One region of the Lujinxingia vulgaris genome, then DNA from elsewhere that is predicted to be linked to it. Evidence: riboswitches for the same ligand, from Rfam matches in the RefSeq annotation. Region 1 holds a riboswitch; the other holds the start of a gene.

Region 1 (6,984 bases):
GTGACGTCGAGCTGCTGCTGGATGCCGTGGAGAAGTTCAATGGTGGCGGCCTCACGCTCGGGGTCCATCGACGCGGAGGGCTCATCGAGGAGCAGGAGGCGGGGCTTTCCGAGCAGGGCGCGGGCCAGGAGGATGAGCTGTTTCTGGCCTTCGGAGAGCTCGCGGAAGAGGTGATCGCAGAGGTGGGCCATGCCCACGACCTCCAGGGCTTCGAGGAGCTCGGTGCGGCGCGGACGGATGCGCAGCGCGCTTAAGCCCCGGCCGCGGTGAAGGCCCGTGGCGAGCACGTCGAAGACGGTGGCGGGCAGCATTGGATCGAGGGTGCGGGTCTGGGGCACAAAGCGCAGGGCGTCGGCCGGAAGGCTCCAGTCGATGCGCCCGCTCACCGGCGGGATCAGCCCGATGAGGGTCTTAAGCAGGGTGGATTTGCCCACGCCGTTGGGGCCCTCAATGAGCATGAAGGTGCCCTGGTGGAGGTGAAAATCCAGGGGGCCGAGCAGGCCCTTGCCGCCGTAGCCGCAGACCAGCCCCTGCACCTGCAGAAGCGTGGGCTGGCGCGAGATATGATCCTCGGGCAGGCAGGGCGGGATGGTCTCGTGGGCCACCTGGCCGGGCTGGTCGAAGTTGGGGCGAAGATCGGTGTCCGGGCTCATGCAACGCGTCCGAGCAAAGGTTCGGGAAAGAGGCTGAGGGCCGCTAATTCAGGGGGCCGGGGCCGGATTCAGAGTCTCATAGATGCGCTCGGCCAGCGCTTCGAGGTGCGCGACGTAGCGCTGACCTTCGGAGGTCTGGGCGGGCAGGCGCAGGAGTGTGGCGTCGGAGCGCTCGCTGAGCTGCTCGGTGGTGCGCGTGGGGTAGTAGTTGAGCTGGAGGATGGCCGGGATGTTGCGCTCCTGAATCGTCTCTACAAGGCGCGCGACGTGGCGGGGGTTGGGGGGAACGCCGGGCTTGGGTTCGATCTGCATGACGTCGGTGAGGCTGAGCCAGCCGGCCACGTAGGTCCAGGATTTGTGGTAGGTTACGACCTGGCGGCGCTCGGCGGGAAGATCGCGAAATAAGAGCTCAAAACGCTGGGCGACGCGGATGAGATCGCGGGCCAGATTGCGGCTGCGCTCCACGTAAGCGTCGGCGTTGGGCGGGTCGAGCTCGGCCAGGTGGCGGCCGAGCGCCAGCGCGACGCGCGCGCCCTGGCGGGGGTCGGTGGTGTAGTGGGGGTTCCCGCCGGGGTGCACATCGCCCATGGTGCGATCGACCGGGCCGCGGGGCACGTCGGCGGCCACGATATGGGCGGAGGCGTCAAAGTAGCCGGGCTGGCCGGGTTGAAGTTTCGGATTGCGCGCGCCGGTGATCAGCGTGGGGAGCCAGCCAATTTCCAGGTCCATTCCCACCAGCACGAGCAGGTCGGCGCGGTGGAGCAGGGGCACGAAGCTGGGGCGAGGATCGACGAAGTGGGGATCGTCTCCGGGGCGCACGAGGGTCTCGACGGTGCCCTGGTCGCCGAGCACTTCGGTGGCGATGGCGCCGAGGTCGGGGGTGGTGGCCACGACGCGAAGTTCGGCTGTGGCCGGGGAGGCGACCAGGAGCACCAATGTGGCGATGAGGCCGAAGATCGCTTTGATGATGGCGGTTTTCTGGCGTTTGAGCGGGTGTGACATCGGAGCTCCATCCGGGTGGAGAGGCACATAGTGAAGCGCAAAAGCTCTGGGCGCGGCGCGCCGGGCGCGGACCCTAACGTTGAACGGTCGTGAATGCAAATGTATTGCAACAACGCCGGGGGAGGTGGGGCACAGGGCAATCGCAAAGTGGGTCCCCACCATCCGCCACCGTAGGGGGACCCCTTGTGGGTCCCCGCCCTGGGAGTTCCGGAGGGGCACAAGACCCCTCCCTACGGATTGGGTGGGTTCTCCATAAAAAAACCTCGTGGGACTTTGCGATTGCCCTGAGGGGGGCAGCGGTGCGATTGACTTCTGTGCGGGGGCGCTGCGATAGTCCGCCCGAGCGCCTTCTTCTAAAAGATGCGCTTCGTGTCAGGGAACCCGGTGCAAATCCGGGACGGTCGCGCCACTGTGTGCAGCGAGCCGACGGCCAGATGCCACTGTCACCTCGGTTGAGGAGATGGGAAGGCGGTCGGAGGCGATGAGGGTCGAGGTGAATGATCGACGCTCGGGAGCTGTGAGTCAGGATACCTGAACATCATAAAGATCGTTTTGCAGACCTCTTCGCGACAAAGAGCGCCGCATGATGTTGGATTTCAGGACAGCCCCCGGGGGGCTTGTGCGCGTGGTGCGCGCGCTGGCGTGGTGCGCCGGGGTGGGCGTGTGCGTGTGCGCCGCTGGAGAGGCCGCAGCCGGGGAGGCGGAGCGCCTTTTTGAAGAGGTTGCGTCTGCGGGCGATCTGGAAGGTGTTGAAACGATTGGGGTATTGGCGTCGTCGGCGGGAGCATCTTCCGAAAGGGAGGGGCGCGGCGAGGAAGGTGCGGGGGACGAAGTAGACGAAAAAACGCTGCGCGGGCGCACGGTGGTGGGGGATCGGAGCGCGCGCGAGGACGCGCGCCACCCGTCGGGGTTTGTGACCCGGGTGCGGCTCGGGGAGAGCGTGGCGGCCGAGGAGACCCTTGGCGAGTCGCTGGCGCAGGTGGAGGGGGTGCAGCTCTCGAGGGCGTCGAGCCCGGGGCAGCCGGCCTATGTTTCGGTGCGCGGCGGAAGCCCCCGCCAGCTTGTCGTCTACCTCGACGGCCTGCGCCTGAGCTCGCCGGCCGGTCTTGGCTTTGATGTGGGGCAGCTCGGGGTGGGGGGCCTGGCCTCGGCCGATGTGTTTCGCGGGGGGGCGGCGGTGGTGCACGGGGCCGGCGCGCTGACCGGCTCGGTGCAGTTAAACCCGCGGGTGCCCACCCACGGGGTTCGCGCCAGCGCGCGGCTGAGCGCTGGAAGTTTCGGGAGCGCGGGCGCGCAGGCCGCGCTCGGTGTGGCCGGGCAGCGCGCGGGGTTGCGCCTGCACGCCGGCGTGCGCCGCAGCGAGGGCGATTTTGGCTTTGTGGACAATCAGGGTGTTTTGCAGGCCCGGCGCAACAACGACCACCGGCGTTTTGGTGGCGGGGGCACCGGCGTGCTCAAGGTTGGCGAGGGCGGTGAACTTCGCCTGACCACCCTGGTGGAGGAGGGCGCCGGGGGAAGCGCTGGCCCCTCGGAGTTTCAGCGCTCTTTTGAGCTGGCGCGGGTCGACGATCATCGCCGCCTGGCCAGTCTGCGCTACACCTTTGAGGGGGAGCGCTGGCAGGCCCACGCCGACCTGGGTGCCCAGGACCGCGCGTACCGCTACGAGAACGCCCGCGGGCATATGACGCTTGAGCATGTGGAGGCCTACTCGCGCCAGCAGACGGTGGCGGCCACCGGCGGGGCGCGGCTCTTTGCCGGGGCGCATCTTCTGAACCTGACTGGTGAGCTCAGGGCGGAGCGTTATGAGGCCGCCGATGGCGCGTCGACCCTGGGGGCGCAGCGCCTCAATGCGGCGCTGGCGCTCTCGGAGGAGTGGTTGCTGGCGGGCGATGCGCTGAGTCTTGTGGGGGCGCTTCGCGGAGAAGTTCTGCGCGAGCAGGTGTCGGATCTTTCAATGGATTCAAGGGTTTACGTGCCCCTTGTTCCGGCCATCGGCGCGATCTGGCGGGCGCATCCGCGGCTGGAGGCGCGCGCCAACCTTGCAAAAACCTTCCGTTCGCCGCACTTCGACGAACTTTATCTTTCGACCGAAGCGGTGCGCGGCAACCCCGATCTTTTGCCCGAAGAGGCCGTGGTGGCCGACGCGGGCCTGCGCCTTCGGCTGGGCCCCGAGGCCAACCCGCAGGCGCTGGAGCTGGGGGCGGCCTATTTTCATAACGAGATCGGGCAGATGATCCTCTTTTTGCCCATCTCGGCCTACGTCTACCAGGCTCAAAACCTCTCCGGGGCGCGCGCCCACGGGCTGGAGGCGACCCTGGGCTGGGCGCCCTTTGAGCGTCTGCGTCTGGATGGAAGTTACACGCTGACGCGGGCGTATTTGACGATCGACCAGGGGGGCAGCCCCGCGCAGCTTCCGCATCAGCCGCGCCACCGCGCCTTCTTGCGCGCCACGCTCGATCTGGGCGGTCTTCTGCCCGCGGAGACGTTTCAGACCTTTCTTAAGGACGCGCGTCTTCAGGCCACGGCGCGCTATCGCAGCCGAGTGCAACTCGACAACTTTGGCAGCCTGCAGAGCCCCGGGGCGCTGCGCCTGGATCTGGGCGGTCGCGCGAGCCTGGGCGGCGGGCTTCGCTTAGGGCTGGAGGTGCAGAACCTGCTCAACGATCAGCGCGCGCAGGACTTTTTGCAGCGCCCGCTTCCGGGCCGTGCGATTTTTGTCTCTCTGGAGCTTCTGGCCGAGGATTTTTGATGTCTTTCGATTATATCAATTGTTTCAATGGGTTGTGGGGCGCTGTGCTGGTGGCAGGTTTCGTTGCTGGCTGTGGCGAACCTGTGGATGAGGCGCAGCCGGCCGGTGCGCTTGTGGAGGTCTGTGAGGAGGGGGGCGCAAGCTACGATCTTTTTGTGGACTCGCGGGTGAGCACGACCGGGCCGCTGGCCAACGATCTGGCCAAAGGGTCGAGCGGGGTGTGGGTGGTGGAGAGCGGCGCCAACACACTGAGTCTTTTTGATGTGGCGCGCGAGCGTTATGTGGCCGGGGCGGCGGCGCTGGGCAGCGATCGTAACCCTTATGCGGTGGCGGTGGAGGAGGGGGCGGCGCCCTCGGGGGCGGAGCGGCTGTGGGTGGCCAACTATTCGGCGCATAGCGTGAGCGTGGTCGACGGCCAGACAGGCGATATCATCGCGGAGATCGAAGATCTTTCGTTCAAAAACCCCTCGGCGGTGGCGGTGGGGGAGCGCTACGTGTACGTGGGCAACGTCAACTATTTGAGCGTGGCGGAGGGGTTCGGGGAGGGGAGCATCGCGGTGATTTCGCGCGACGCGCTGGAGGTGGTTGCGAGCGTGGCGACGACGTTTAAGAACCCGCACTCGCTCAGCGTGGAAGAGGTCGATGGGGAGGAGGTGCTGGTGGTGAGCGCCGCTGGCGAGGTGGTCTTTGGCGCAGAGGGCGTGACGCTTCGGGGGGAGGCCGGCGTGGAGCTGATGCGATTTGGCGCCGATCCGACCTCACCGGAGGTCGCCTCGTACGCCTTAGGTCAGCGCGAGGGCTCGGTGGTGGGGGCGCCCGGGCGGCCGGTGCGGGTGCCGGGCACCGATCTTTTGTATTTTAGCAGCGCGACCGCGCCGGTGCTTTTTGCCTTCGATCTTGGCGAGACCCGCTGGCTGCACGACGCCTCAAATCCTGTGGAGGTCTATGCTTCGAGCGGTGATGCCACGCATAGCCTGGCGGTCGATAGCGCCGGGCGGCTCTGGCTCACCGCCTTCAACCAGGATGCCCTCTATGTGTGGGATCCCCGCTGCGATACGCTGGCTGCCGGGCCGATTCCGCTGGGCCAGGTCGACGATCTGGTGGAAGGTCCGCAGTCGGTGACGATCGTCGAGGACGCCGAGGGCATCGACGCCTACTACCTGCTCTCCAACGCCAACACCCTGGGCCGCATCCGCCTGTTATTTTAGTTTAATAAACAGGGGGTTGGGGGGGAGTGAGGTGTTTGGGAAAGGTGAACAAGGGTGTAAGTTGTTGATATGGCTTTGGATTTTATGAGGTGTTCGCTGCGCGTTTGAGGGTTGCAGCGCTTTCCAATCATCGAAATACGTTGAGAAAAAAGGTGAGGGTTATGGGTGAAGGTAAAAAATTTCAGGATCCGAATATCGCGATCAATCGCGTGTATACGCGCAAGGGCGATGCGGGGACGACGCGGCTGGTGGGTGGGCAGAAGGTCAAAAAGAGCCACGATCGCATTGAGACCTACGGTACGGTCGATGAGTTGAACGCGGTGGTGGGCGCGGCGCGCCAGACGATCGCCGAGGTGTATGCGGGCCATGAGGGTTTTGAGGGGTTGTCGAAGGTGCTCTTTAAGGTGCAGCACCAGCTCTTCAACCTGGGGAGCGTGCTGGCGACCCTGCCCGAAGATGTAGGCCCGAAGATGCCGCGGGTCGACGCCGACGATGTGGCGGAGCTGGAGGGGTTGATCGACCGGTACAACGAGGAGCTTCCGCCGCTGCGATCCTTTGTGTTGCCGGGTGGCACGCGGCTGAATGTGGAGCTGCATCTGGCGCGCACGGTGTGTCGGCGCGCGGAGCGACTGGCGGTGAAGCTTGGCGATAGCGAGGAGGTCGATGCGCAGGCGGTGGCCTATTTGAACCGCTTGAGCGACGCGTTTTTCGTGTTCAGCCGCTGGGCGTCGGTGGCTGCCGGGAGTGATGAGGTGCTCTGGGACCCCAACGTCTGAGCTGGCGTGTGGTGTGGGGGGGCGGCCAGAGGCGGCGTGGTGGTGGGGGTTAGAAGCTGATGTTGAGGCCGCTGCTGAGGGCGGCGCTGATGTTGAGCGCCGGGTCCAGATCGGTGAGGTAGGCGTGCAGGCGGGGGCGCAGGTAGACGCCGACGCCGTAGCCGAGCTCGATGAGCAGATCGAGGTCGAGGGCGGCGGTGAGCACGGAGCGATCCGGGTTGACCTCTTCGCCGCGCACGGCGGTGCCCAGAGCCAGGGCCACGTCGAATTGCACTTTTTCCATGCTGCGTCCGGCCGAGACGAAGAAGCCACCGACGACCATCAGCGGGTCGTCGTAGCCGAACTCGCGCATGCGCTCCTGGTTGACGTCTTTGCGGATTTCGAAAAAGAGCATCTCCACGCCCCCGTAGAGGCCGATGGCGATGTCGACGGGCCGCGGTGTGCGCTCGTCGCGGGTGCGGGGCTGCACCTGAAAGCGGTAGCCCAGGCGGGCGTGCAGGATCTCCCAGGCCTGAAAGATGTCGGGGTTATCCTCGTTGATCGATTCGAGAAAAGGGGTCTCAAACTGGCCGGTGAACTGCTCGCGGGTCATCATG
Region 2 (6,984 bases), on a different contig from region 1:
GCGCCGAGCTCGCGCAGCCCCTCGTCGACGACCTGCGCGATGCCCTCCATGCCACCGATGCGAATGGGGTAGGCCCTCTTGGTCAGGTAAAACCACGCGATGAGGATGCCCACGATCGCGATGGGGAGGCCGTAGTACATCCACTGCAAAAACGAGATCGTGGTGCCGTAGACGCGGTCCACGTAGCCCACAAAGATGGCGTTGGGTGGGCTGCCGATGATGGTGGCGATACCGCCGATCGACGCCGAGTAGGCGATGCCCAGCATCAGCGCCATGCCGAAATGAAAGCCGCCGGGGCGGGTGTCGATCTCGGGCTGGTGCTTTTGGGTGAGGGCGGCCACCTGGGTGACAACGGCCAGGCCGATGGGGACCATCATCATGGCGCTGGCGGTGTTGCTGATCCACATCGACAAAAAGCCCGTGGCGACCATAAAGCCCAGCACCAGCCGCGAGGGCTCAAAGCCGACTTTGGCGATGATGGTCAGCGCGACGCGGCGGTGCAGGTGCCATTTCTCCACGGCGATGGAGAGCAGAAAGCCGCCCAGAAAGAGGTAGATGAGCTCGTGGCCGTAGTTGAGCGTGGTCTCCGCCGCGGGGAGCACCCCGGTGAGCGGAAAGAGCACAATGGGCACGAGCGCTGTGACGTAGATGGGGATGGCTTCGGTGAGCCACCAGATGGCCATCAAGAGGGTAATGGCCAGCGCGGCGGTGCCGGCGGCAGATAACCCCTCAATGCCCTGGCCGAGCATGATCAAAAAGAAGACCACCGGGCCGGCGATCAGGCCGATGCTTTTTGCCGGGGTGCGGGTGGGGGCGGGCGTTTCAGCTGAAGGGGGGGTCATGTGGCGAGCACTCCGAAGGAAGGAGCGCACAGATTAAGGGATGGGTGGGGGTGGTCAAGGTAGGGAGCTCATGACTGCTCAGGGGGAGCAGATCTCTGTGCACGAGAGGTCGTGGCCGATGTTGCAGGCCGACTCCCAGGTGCGGGCGGCGGCCTGGGCCTGGCCGCGCTGGCAGAGCACCACGCCCAGGGTGTGGATGATGTTGCCGTTTTCGGGGGCGAGGTCCACGGCCTTGCGAGCGATGGTCTCGGCGGTGGCGTCGCATTGGCCGGCGCCGTAGCAGCGCTCCCATGCCAGGCTGTTGCAGGCGTCGGCGTCGTCGGCGTCGCAGGCGGACTGATTGTAGATCTCGCGCGCTTCGGTGGAGTTCCAGTGGGCGTTGGCGAGCTCGCGGCAGGCTTCGGGGTTGCCTTCGGTCAGGCAGGCGTCTTCGTGAAGGTCGCGGAACATGGCCTGGCGCTCGGCATGCCAGCGCTGCTGGATGCGGTTCTGGAGTTTCTGGTGACGCTCTTTGAGGTGTTGGTCGAGCCCGATGCCGGTGCCGTGCACCAGATATTGCACGCGGGTCTGGTCGCCGACGGTGTTGACCATGGGCTGCTGGCGAGCGTGGCCAAAGAGGGTGTTGATGGCCGGGCAGGCCGCCCGATAGTCGAAGCGCCAGGCCTGTTGCGGGTCGCCTTCATGCTCCAGAGGGAACTCCATCGCGCAGGGGTACTCGGAGCAATTGACGGTGGTCTCCGGGGGAAAGACATCGGGGCACTCTTGCATGAGCTGGTCGACCATCTGCTCAAAGTTCTCGGGCCGAAAGGCCTCGTCGAGCTCGGCGGGAAAGGCCATGGGCACCTCCGGGGAGGTGCGATCGATGAGCTTTGCGAGCTCGTCGTTATGCTCGCGCAGGGCGTCGCGCTCCTGGATGGCGCTGGCGAGGGATTTCTGGGTGAGCGCGAGCGTCTCCTCGCAAGATTGGCCGCTTTTGGCCGCGGCCTCCTGCAGCTTCGCCAGGGTCTCCTCGCCCGCGCCTTCGCCCGGAGGCCGGTCCGCCGCGTTATAAGCGATCATCGTCGGACCCTCGGCGGGCTCGGATGAGAAGAGCAGGAAGGGCAGGGCGCCGGACGTGATGCCGACCACAAAGACGATGAGGTAGGAGAGGTAGGTTCGCATCATGCTATCGCTCGGACATCGATGGGCGCAGAGACAGGCAGAATGATGAGGAGAGTAGCAGACGAAACGGGGGTGTGGGAGAGGGCGCGCGCGCGGGTTGGGATGGTCGAAGGTGGTCGTTTTGTGTGGGTCGTGTGTTCATAAAATGAACATGGTCTGTGCGTTTTGCGCAGAGACATGCAAATAACGACCTAAAATCAGCATGAAACCCACCTGGCATGTGTATTGCTGAAGGGCTTGCCACCCTGATTGAGGAGGTCGTCATGGAAGCCCTGAAACTACATCAAATCGTCGTTCAACTGCTTCTTTTACTCGTCCTGAGCGTGTTCGCGTTGGGCTGCGCTGCGGGCGGGCGCGTCGGTCTTAGCGCGACCCCTGCAGAAATGGGGAATCTTTCGAGTTATCAGGCCCACGGCGCCATTGAGTTGGGCGATGATCGCACGGGGGGATTTTTGGTCTTCCAGGAGCTTCGTGTGGGCATGAAGGGCCTGGGAATTGGTGGTGGGGTCAAGTTTCCCATCTATATCGAGACGGAGAAGCTGACCTTTTACGGGGCTCCGTCCCTGGGCTTTGTGGCAGGATATGTGGGCGATGAAGAGCGCTCCGGCCTCAACGTGCGTCTGGCGGTAGGACTTGCCGATCGCCAGCATAAAGGGGGTGGGGCTCTCGATCGTTTGTTCGGGTGGGACTACGACACCCGTACGATCAGCCTGGAGGTCTCGCAGGTCATGAACACCGAGCGGTTCATGCCGACGACGCTGGTGCTCAGCGTGGGGCGGTTGCGTTGAGGGTAGGAATGGGCAGTGGTTGCCGGGCTATCGCGGCCCCTTCGGCAGCGGGCGTTTCAGTCGCGGATAAGGGGGGCGGATTGTGTTGTGGAGACACAGAGATAAAAGCGACAAAGGGGAGGAGGGCTACGGAGGATGCTGGCAGTCCACGCGCTCGGAGGAGTCTTTGTGGCTACCGCATCCCGGGGGCAAGGAGTGGCCCCGAGCATCACCGCGCGGCTTGCCCTGAGCGCATGTGCCCCCGATACTCCCCCCGCGCTGGTGTCCGCCCCGTGAGGGGCTGGCGAGTAGCCGGGAGGAATCGGCCCATGATGGCGTGTGGGTCGGGGACTTTTGGCCAGAAGAGGGAACCCGGTGAGATTCCGGGGCTGCCCCGCAGCGGTAAGCAAGAACGAAGGCCACATGAAAGGCACTGGCTCTTTTAGAGTCGGGAAGCCGTGGCCGGTAGGAGGTGAGTCCCGAAGGTGGGGCTGCCGCGCTTGCAAGCCCGAAGACCTGCCCGCGCCGGGTGATCTGAGCGAAAAACGGACCCCGTACCGACCTTGATTCTCGCGGGAGATGGGCAGGTCGCCGCGCGCGCCCCTGGATGGGGGGTGCCACGGCTCTCTGTGCATCTTCGGCCTTCATACGACTTTGAGAGGCAGACCGATGCACAGCTCCAACGACATGCTCGACCCTCAGACCCTCGCCCCCGGTCAGGTGACCGAGGTGCAGCTCATTGAGATGGTCTTTCCGCAGCAGACCAACCACTACGGCACGCTCTTTGGCGGGCAGGCGCTGGCGTTGATGGATAAGGCGGCGTTTATCGTGGCGTCGCGTTACACGCGGCGCACGGTGGTGACGGCGTGCAGCGAGCGCTGTGATTTTCATGTGCCGGTGCGTCAGGGGCAGCTCGTGGAGCTGACCGCGCGGGTGGTGGAGACGGGGCGAACCTCGGTGACGGTGGAGGTCACGCTTGTGGCCGAGGATCTTTTGAGCGGGGATCGGCAGCCGGGCACGCAGGGGAAGTTCGTGATGGTGGCGCTTGATGCGCATGGGAAGCCGACGCGGGTGCCGGCGCTGGCGACATCGGCAGAGACCTCGATGTGAGGGGAGCCCCCCCGGGGCGGAGGCTTCGGAGCGAGGGGCAGGAGCTCCAAAAAAAGCCGGCCCCCCTGGCGGGGGCCGGCTCTGGCTGATGATGCGGCAGACGTGCCGAGCAGCAGGATCGGGGTGGTTCAGTCGCTGAGCTCGAAGTAGCGCTCGCGGCGAGTCTGGTTGCCCTGCTGATCGTAGACGGTGACGGTGATGGTGCCGCTGCTCACCGGGGTCTCAAGAGGCAGCGCCCAGACGCGATCGTGGCTTTCGACGAAAAGGTCGGCCAGCTCACTTCCAGCCGGGCGGCCCTGGATCTCGAAGTCGGCGATGACCGAGGTGCGCGCCTCATCGAGGGCGGTGTAGTAGTCGAAGGCGCCGAAGCGAATCTCCTGCAGAGGCTCGCTGATGTGCCGCTCGCGGGGGCTTGCGACCACGAGGGTGGGGCGAAGGTCGTCGAGGAACCAGCCGTAGCCAGACTCGGCGGCGTCGATATGGTCGACAGGGCTGCCAAGGTCGATCCAGCGGGCGATGGTCATCTTCTCGTCATGGGTCAGCGCCGGCACGTCGGAGCCGGGCGGGGGCATGAGCTCGCCGATGTAGTCGAGATCGGAGTCGTTGGGGTGGGCACCCTCGGGGAGGGTGGAGGCGTCGCCGGGGACGCTGGCCGAGGGGTGGTCTTCGTTGCTCCAGCCGTCGAGGCGGCGGCCAAAGACCTTCCAGGTCAGCAGGCTTCGCCGCGACTGGAACTTGCGGATGGTGCGTGAGGCGTTGGCCTGGCGCCAGCGCGGGGATTCGCCCACGCGGACCAGCGGGGGGATGCCCCATTGGGCGGCCGCGTCGTTGTTGAGGCGATGCCAGGTGCCCGGATAGCCGTCGATGAGCTCGGTGTCGTCGAGCACCAGATCCATGGCCGGGCCACCGGTGCTGCTCTCGGAGTGGCAGGGGGTGCAGGAGCGCTCAAAGAGGGGCTGGATATCACGCAGGTACTCCACATCCACGGCGCGCTCAGATCGCTCGATGAGCGCCGGCTGCCCCTCATCATCACGGGTGAGCAGGGGCGTTGTGCGGGTCAAGTCCCAGATCTGGTAGTCCTCGCGTGCGGCGGCAGTCGCTTCAAAGTCCGTCGGGCTCTGGGAGTGCGCGTGGCATCCGCCGCAATCGTAGCGAACCTCACCGGGGCGAAGCTGGTGCCAGGTCTGCGAGGAATTGAGGACCATGCCGTCGCGGTCCAGGGTCTGGAAGGTGAAGGGGGTGTCGGCCGGAATTTTGGCCAGAAAACTCGTATCGGGGTTGCCATCCGGGTCGACCACAGGCTCGCCGGCGTCATCGAACTTGCGCACCGGGATCTCGCCAAGGATGCGCAGGCGTTCGTTGGCGTGGTTGGTAAACTTCACGCCGGAGTGCGTTCCGTAGCTGCGGTGGGTCGGGGTCTCCATCGCGACGATGCGCACCGCCCAGATGTCGTCGTCGGTGTAGATGCCCGAATCCGCGCCCTGCACAAACCAGTTGGAGCCGGTGTTGTTCTGGGAGGTGTTAAAGGGCTCCAGGCCGTCGAAGGCGTCTTTGCCCTGGCCGGGGCGGGTGTCGCGTTTGATGAGGCTGGCGCTGCCGAGAAGGGCGAAGGGGCTTCCCGTGGGAAGTTCGTCGGCGTGCTCCTGATCTTCGGGAAGCCAGCTCAGCCGCGCGGGCTCCTCGATGCCGTAGATGTCGCGGTAGGCCACGACCGCGCGGGGCTGTTGCTCGTTGTAGGCCGGGTCGTTTTTGATCTCGATGAGATCTTCGGGGTTGAGCACCGGCTCACCGGCGGCCAGGCGGTAGATGCCGCCGTCGTAGTAGGGGATGGGGGTGGGGCGGTTGAGGTGGTTGGCCGGGCCGGGGGTATAGACCAGCAGAAGATCGTTATGGGGGGCGGCCGAGGGGTGGGTCACCTTGCCGGTGAACTCGCCAGTGTCAGGGTGAATCGACGCGGCGCTGTCGCCGCCCAACGCGAAGGGGGTCAGCGAGTAGAGCCCCTGTGGCGAGAAGGGAAAGCGCATGTACTGCGGGTTTCCGTTGGAGTACCAGCCGATCTGGATCCTGGGGTTGCTCGCGTCGTCGGGCACCGGCGAGCCGAAAGGAGCTCGGTCGGGCTCGGGCAGGGTCAGCGGGAAGGCCGCCAGGGTGCCAAAGCCGTTGTTGTTCTGGTTGTAATACTCGGTGACGGTTACATGGCCGTTGGAGAGCTGGGCGAAGAAGTGAAATGAACTCGCGGAGGCGAAGGAGCTCATCAGGGGGTTCCACTGACGCCCATCGGGGTAGATGACCCACAGCGCCCAGTTGCGCTGGTCGCGCAGGCCCTGGGACTCGTAGCTGGAGAACATTACGCGGCCATCGTGAAGGATGTTCGGATGCAGGGCGCTACCGAGGTTGAGGTGGCCGACCGGCTCGACATTTTTGCCGTCGGCGTCCATCACGTAGAGGCGCAGGTTGGGGAAGGTAAAGTCTTTGTTGGGGAGCATGGTGTCGCGGCTGGACGTGAACATGATCTTGCCGCCGGGCAGCGGCGTTGCGCCCAGGTTGAAGACGCCGTAGCCCGGGTAGTTCTGCCCGCGCTCCTGAGCTTCGAGCATGTTGGGGGACCAGTTGCCGGCGCCGGTGTTGGGGGTCCACTCCTGGTGGGTCAGGCGCACGATCTGGCGGCTCTCAAGCTCGATGCGATAGATGTCGCAGCCGGCTCGGGGAGCGTCGCGGCGCTGGGTGTTGACGTCGACCACGTCGGGGCAGTGCGAGTAGAGCACCGAGGTTCCGTCGAAGGTCACAAAGGGGTCGATCACCGCGCCTTTCTCACCGCCGGAGACCAGGACCTCTTCGCTGCCGTCGGGACGAAGAAGCATCAGGTCGGTGCCGGGCTCCATGCGGATGGGGTCCTTGACCTCGGGCCACTCGGTGTTGGTCTCGTCGCCGTAGCGCGGGGCGCGCACATACACGATGTCGTAGTAGACGCCTTGCGCCACGTCGTCGGGAGTGCCGGGTGGGGGCTCGCCGGGGTGGTAGGGCAGCCCCGGCCCCTCGGCGCGACCCGGGTTGTTCGGATCGTCGGGATCGCTGGGATCATTCGGGTCATGGGTATCCTCACC

The links. A riboswitch is a leader RNA that binds a small molecule or an ion and turns the genes downstream of it on or off. The one in region 1 is predicted to bind cobalamin.
Region 2: linked by a shared signal. The riboswitch ahead of FRC98_RS02570 (acyl-CoA thioesterase) and the one ahead of FRC98_RS12705 (TonB-dependent receptor plug domain-containing protein) in region 1 are both predicted to bind cobalamin.

Annotation. Positions count from the first base shown of each region.
Region 1 is NZ_VOSM01000005.1:309,428-316,411, reverse strand. It holds gene FRC98_RS12715 (metal ABC transporter ATP-binding protein) at 1-653, opposite strand, end outside; gene FRC98_RS12710 (metal ABC transporter substrate-binding protein) at 702-1,655, opposite strand; cobalamin riboswitch at 2,000-2,209, shown strand; gene FRC98_RS12705 (TonB-dependent receptor plug domain-containing protein) at 2,239-4,404, shown strand; gene FRC98_RS12700 (hypothetical protein) at 4,404-5,612, shown strand; gene FRC98_RS12695 (cob(I)yrinic acid a,c-diamide adenosyltransferase) at 5,774-6,388, shown strand; gene FRC98_RS12690 (hypothetical protein) at 6,438-6,984, opposite strand, start outside.
Region 2 is NZ_VOSM01000001.1:635,330-642,313, forward strand. It holds gene FRC98_RS02555 (SLC13 family permease) at 1-842, opposite strand, end outside; gene FRC98_RS02560 (hypothetical protein) at 921-2,006, opposite strand; gene FRC98_RS02565 (hypothetical protein) at 2,387-2,791, shown strand; cobalamin riboswitch at 3,095-3,308, shown strand; gene FRC98_RS02570 (acyl-CoA thioesterase) at 3,440-3,880, shown strand; gene FRC98_RS02575 (HzsA-related protein) at 4,009-6,984, opposite strand, start outside.